Regions from separate parts of the Tenacibaculum litopenaei genome, predicted to be linked through region 1. Evidence: riboswitches for the same ligand, from Rfam matches in the RefSeq annotation. Region 1 holds a riboswitch; the other holds the start of a gene.

The links. A riboswitch is a leader RNA that binds a small molecule or an ion and turns the genes downstream of it on or off. The one in region 1 is predicted to bind cobalamin.
Region 2: it holds a riboswitch for cobalamin, as region 1 does, so the genes downstream of both, ACKTS5_RS07325 (TonB-dependent receptor plug domain-containing protein) here and ACKTS5_RS15105 (TonB-dependent siderophore receptor) in region 1, are expected to answer to the same signal.

The regions. Positions count from the first base shown of each region.
Region 1 is NZ_CAZEQT010000007.1:107,353-110,540, forward strand. Features, by position in the region: gene ACKTS5_RS15090 (ABC transporter ATP-binding protein) at 1-41, opposite strand, end outside; gene ACKTS5_RS15095 (hypothetical protein) at 226-879, opposite strand; gene ACKTS5_RS15100 (GNAT family N-acetyltransferase) at 890-1,408, opposite strand; cobalamin riboswitch at 1,515-1,702, shown strand; gene ACKTS5_RS15105 (TonB-dependent siderophore receptor) at 1,795-3,188, shown strand, end outside.
Region 2 is NZ_CAZEQT010000005.1:14,998-18,185, forward strand. Features, by position in the region: gene cobT (nicotinate-nucleotide--dimethylbenzimidazole phosphoribosyltransferase) at 1-412, opposite strand, end outside; gene ACKTS5_RS07320 (bifunctional adenosylcobinamide kinase/adenosylcobinamide-phosphate guanylyltransferase) at 418-921, opposite strand; cobalamin riboswitch at 1,079-1,275, shown strand; gene ACKTS5_RS07325 (TonB-dependent receptor plug domain-containing protein) at 1,357-3,188, shown strand, end outside.

The DNA.
Region 1 (3,188 bases):
TGCCCTTTAAACGACTTACTTACTTGTTTTATTTGTATCATTGAAATTCAATTATTGCAACAGTGTGGCAAATATAATAAAGAAAGCTATTAATGCATATAGGTTGCTTTCAATTTAACAAATAAATTTAGTAAGCTATTTCAAAAGTACGCCAAGCACAGCTTCAACAGTATCCTGAATTTATTCCTTTCTTATGTTTTAAAAAACGCGTGGTAATATTGAACCCTATTGTTTTAGATAGAAAGGATCTTGAACACTTCCTACATCGTGCACATTATACATAAATGCACCTCCTTTTCTCAGTTGCAAATCATCAAACAATCCCTGTGCATCAGCAGCAGCGAATACCTCATTTAGTATTTTTTTCACAGCTGCATCAGCCCATAAATTCAATTCTTTCACTCCTGAATTTTCATCTTCATAATGCATTTTATCATATACATCTTCTTCTTCCACGGCCTCAACATGGAATGGAGCACATACCGCAAAAGGATCTAAAGACACACCGTATCCGACATTCCATTTACCAAATTCTGCATACTCATAATAGTGAGGGTCAATAGTTAATTTATAATCTCTCATATTATAAAGGCCGAACGAAAAACTTTCGAATGGTGGTAGCTCCTGATCGCTATACTCAAATAAAATGGCATCGTAGGTAGTAGCATCTTGCAACTGCATGGTTTTCCAATATGGAATGGCTCGCAACAAATCACTTTCGACTTCTCGTTTATAGGTTTCCAGGTCGTACTCATTGTAGAGAGACAATGCTTTTTGTATAGGTTGATAGGAACTCGTCAATCCAGCTACGCGATGCTCCATTTCAATAAGATCACGTCTTAATTTTTCAGTCAACTTTTTATTTAATTCACTTATCATAGGATACTTTTTACAATGGTAATTGGTATAAATTATTCGACGATAAAGGGACTTTCTTTACACCGACTTTTACAAATCCTAAACTTTCGTAAAAACGACACAGTTTCACATTAGTGGCTACGGCATCAAGACGCAAAAACTCGCAGTCTTTTGCTCGAGCTTTTATTGCAATTTTTTGCAATACTAAAGCCCCCAGTCCACGACCGTTATAGGCTTCTTTGATTACCAAAGAATGTACGTAAAATGCTTGGTCATCTCGCAATCCCCAATAGTATTCATCTTTTTCCATGATTCTAACCATACCGATGGTTTTCTCATGGAGATCTCGGATAAAATAGTACTCTCCTCGAGACAAGCCTTCTTTGACCCAGGCAATTTTTTCAATAGGAGGATGAATCCAATACTGCCAATGGTCCACATTTTTAGCTTGAATTTTCAATGCTGTTTCTTTAAACAGTGCAAGTACCTCATCCAGAGCTTCCTCGTCTGCAGGATGAAATTCAAATTCTATAGGTTCTAAGTTACTCATCAGGTAAACTTAAAAAAAATCTCTCATATTCAAAGCCTTCAAGCCTGTACTTACTTTTCTCCTAATTAAAATTACACACAACTTGGTCATTTCTGTGAAATCCTTACTTTTACGCCCGATTTTTGGTTTTTTACGCTGGTAAAAATTAAAAGGGAATTTGGTGAAAATCCAAAACTGTTCCCGCAACTGTGAGGTTTATTTACAACGAGCAATCAATTAAGTCACTGCTAACATTAGTGGGAAGGCGATTGTTCGGAACCGAGTCAGGAGACCTGCCAACAATTCATAATTTTATTAGTAACTCTCGGGTAAAGGGTTAGAAAATATGCAACTACTCATCGTAGTATTTTCTGCACATTACCTGCTTAAAACTCATTTTTCAGCAGATGAAAAAATTTGTATTATGCAGTGTATTTATGCTGTTGGCTATTGTTGCCAATGCGCAATCATACACTACAATTTCAGGAACCGTAAAAGACCTGAAAACCGGAAAAACCATTTCCAATGTCACTGTAGCCTTTAAAAATGTACGCAAAGGTACCCATACCGATGCCAATGGCCATTTTCAGCTTCAAGTACCTACTAAAACTAAAACTGTTCAATTTTCAAAAATCGGCTATGAAACCGTAGTAAAGAACATTGCGTCATTGTCAAGTTCTGAGCCATTTATTCTTTTTCTACAAAAAGAAGTCATCGCTTTGGACGAGGTGCAAATCGACGCTAGGAAACAATTAATGAAGCCTGCTGTTCTGGCTGTAGGAAAACTTCCTATTAAAGATATCGATGCTCCCGTTACTACCAACAGCGTCGATCAACGATTGCTCCTTCAACGCGGAGTGGACGATTTAGGAACGGCGGTAAAAAGTGCCACTGGAGTTCGACCTATTAATCGTTACGGCGGTTTTCAAACCTTCCGAATTCGCGGATTTAACAATTTTGTTTTATTGCTAGACGGAGTGCGTGATGAGCGTCATAATATATCGACAAGTGCTCCAAGTACTAACCTTGCCAACGTTGCTCGTATCGAAGTTTTAAAGGGCCCTGCAAGTGTACTATACGGACACTCAGCGCTAGGAGGAATTATCAACATCGTTCGAAAAAAACCAACCCTTCACGATACTGGTAACTTTACTATTAGCTATGGTAGCTATAAAAGTTATACCATGAGTGCTGGTTTTGGAGGTTCCATTTCTCCTGAACTCCGATACCGAACAGACTTTGGCTTGACCAGAAGCCAAGGGTGGCGAGACTACGGCGTGGCTACCAACAACGGATCTTTTGCTTTGACCTATACTCCGAGCTCTAAAGATCGTTTGGATTTTTACTTACAAGTCAATGACGACCAATACGACACTGATACGGGAATTCCGATGGACGACGACGGTTCACTAGTACCTGGCTTGGATCCAAAAACACGTTATAACGATCCGCAGGATTATCTCAAACACAAACGCTACGACGCTCAATTAAAATACACGCATGAGTTTTCTGAAACATCAAAACTTACCAACCTTTTGTCCTATGCAAGTGACGATATTGATTACCTCTCTACAGAATTCTTAGTATTAAACGCTACTAAAGACGCTATTAAAAGAGATTTTCCTTTCTATTTTAATCATCAAACAAAAACATTACAAAATCAGCTCGATTATAGTTTTCAAGCCACAACGGGTAGTATAAAACACCAACTATTACTCGGAAATTCTTTGAGTTTTTTGGATAGAAAAACCTTTAGAGGTAAGGTGATTGGCCCTGGTACGTTTACGACCATTTCTGTTCA
Region 2 (3,188 bases), on a different contig from region 1:
TGGCTGGGCCTTGGCTATAATCGCGAGTACCTTTCGCAATTTTGGCCTGTATAAGGTTTGCCTGTGCCTCAAAATCGGCATTTACGCCAGCATCAACGATGCGCAAATCCAACTGGTTTTGTTGGCAAAAAACATTGATTGCTGCCCCACCGTGTAAAAAGTTAAGCACCATTTGTTGGGTAACTTCCTGTGGGTATGGGCTTACTTTATTGGTAGTTGCGATTCCGTGGTCACCCGCAAAAACAACGATGGTAGGGGCAACTATTTCAGGAGTACAAGTTTCTTGTATTTGGCCTATTTGCAAGGCTATTTTTTCGAGAGTGCCAAGGGCTCCTAAAGGTTTTGTTTTGGTGTCGATGGCCTGTTGAAGTTCAGGTATTAAGGTTGTCGGTAATGGTGCTATCGTAAACATGTTGTTTATTTTAAGTGTAAAGGGAGTCCAGAAACCATAAAGGTCGCTTTGTCTGCACGTTGTGCAATATATTGATTCATCCAGCCTTGAAGTTCTACAAACTTTCTTCCAATAGAACTCGTTGCGTGCAGTCCCATGCCAATTTCATTAGAAATGATAATGATATTACCGTCGATTTGCTGCAGTTTGCCGAATTCTTCTTTAGCGAGTTGTAAGCTCTTCTGTACGTCACTTTCTGTATCTGTAAAGTAATTCGTGAGCCAAAGCGTTACACAGTCAATTACCACGGTTTGTCCTGCAGCGATGACTGTACTGAGTTTTTTTTCTTCTTCAACGGTGCTCCACTGCTCTCCGCGATCATCGATATGTCGTTGTACGCGCTTTTTAAAATTAGCATCCCAAATACGAGAGGTGGCTAAGTAAATTGGTGCTGATGACAAGGACTCTGCAAGTCGCTCTGCGTAAGAGCTTTTTCCGGAACGTTCTCCTCCAGAGATGTAGTAAATCATAGAAGATAAATTTTGAAATACAAAGATTAGAAAGATTTTGATAGCAAAAAAGACTTTTTATCACGAATTCGTTAGAAAGTAGCACGAAAAGAAATGAAAAATTAAAATATTGATAAAAAAACGGTAATATATGATTCAGTAATTAAAAGAATGCTATACATTTGCCCCGAATTTTGGTTTTTCCTTTGTTGCCCAACGGGCGAGGAAAATTAAAAGGGAATTCGGTGTAAATCCGAAGCTGTTCCCGCAACTGTAAGCTAAACCGCTTATTATCATTCAAGATTACCACTGTATTTATGGGAAGGTAGATAATAAGACGCAAGCCAGGAGACCTGCCAATTTTCAAGAATTCGAACTTTCGGGATAAAAGTTTGGGGGCGGTTTACTGCGCTGATTTTTTTCCTGAATATTTAAAAATTAAAGTAACATTTACTAATGAGAAAACAATTATTTTTTGTTGGTGCCTTGGCACTATCAATGGTAGGGGGAAGTTTGTACGCTCAGGAAAATGAGCAAACGAAAAATGAAGAGTTGGACGAAGTTGTGGTAACGGCAACCAAGTTTGATTTGAAAAAAGAGCACACGGGTAAGGTGATCTATACCATCTCTCAAAAGGAAATTCAACAAAACGCTGGAAACACAGTAGTTCAGTTATTAAACAATTTACCAGGAATTGAAATTAATGGTGCAAACTCGAATAGAGGACGTCAAATAGGAACTTATATCCGTGGAGGAAGAAGTAGACAGGTGTTGGTGTTGATAGACGGTATTCCGGTATCTGATGCATCGGGGATCAATCAGAGCTATGATTTGCGTCTGTTGTCGTTAAACCAGATTGAAAAAATTGAAGTTTTAAAAGGAGCTGCTTCTACTTTGTATGGAACAGGAGCTGCAACAGGGGTAATTAATATCATATTAAAGAAATCGTCAAAACAAGCGATCCGCGCTACCTATGAAGCGAGTATCGGTACGTACAACGATAGCAAGTCGTTTAGTGCCCGTCCAAATAATAAAAATCAAAACGTTAGTATCAACGGAACGCTTGGGAATTTGAAGTACTTGGCCTATTTTGATTTAACTGGAGTTGAAGGATTGTCAGCTGCTAAGAGCAAAACGGATCAAGTTTTTGAAGATGATTCTTTTTACAGCAAAAATGCCTTGGTAAAATTAGGCTATGATTTTACGGAGAATCTCGATTTAGGATTATTTCTTAACTACGATGAGTTTGATTCGGAATTTGATGCAGGTGCCTACAGAGATGAAGCGAGAAATACTTGGGCATTTTCTCAAGTTCGCTACGGTGTAAAACCGAAGTTTAGTTATGAAAATGGAGAAGTGTACGTGTTGGCGTCTTTTAATAAAATAACACGTGATTTAAAGCAGTACAGTAGCTTTTCTAAATCGATTAACGAAAGTATGTATGAAGGAACTGCGGTAAACATTGACGTGGTAAACAAATATGCTTTTATGGATAACAAATTCCAAGTGATTACTGGTTTCAATTTCCAAGAGCACAAGAACGAAACCAATACGCCTTTTGCCCAAATTAATAAGGACGTAGCAAACTTTACTACTTCAGATCCGTACGTATCTATGGTTTATATCAGTGATTTTGGATTGAATGTGAACGCAGGAGGACGTCTTAATATTCACAGTAATTACGGGAATCATTTTGTTTATGACGGAAACGTATCATACAATGTAATGAATACTAATGATTACGGAGTGAAGTTGTTAGCGTCGTACGGAACGGCCTTTATTGCACCGAGTACTTACCAGTTATTTTCACAATACGGAGCACTTACTTTAAACCCGGAAACCAGTGCTACTTTTGAAGCTGGATTTGAGTCTTATTATAAAAATTACAAGTTGAATGCCGTATTCTTTAACCGTAAGGTGAACGATGCGATAGTATTCCAAAGTTTGTCAGCTGCTCCTTGGGGAGTGTATGCAAACTCTAATGGAACTGTAAAAACCAATGGGGTAGAAGTACTTTCAGAGGCGAAACCTCTCGAGTATGTTAAATTGACGGCAAATTATACCTATACGAATAAAGATGATAATGAAGGAGCTAACAATTATATTCCGAAACACAAAGTTGTGGCAGGAGTTGAGTTAACGCCTATTAAAAATGCAGCTTTTGCCTTTGTGTATAAGCACATTGGTGATCGTACAGTATTTGATAAGTACGGATCTTTTGGACCACGTGGTGAAACGGTAACCATTGACAGTTATAATTTACTTGACTTTACAGCGAATTATTCATT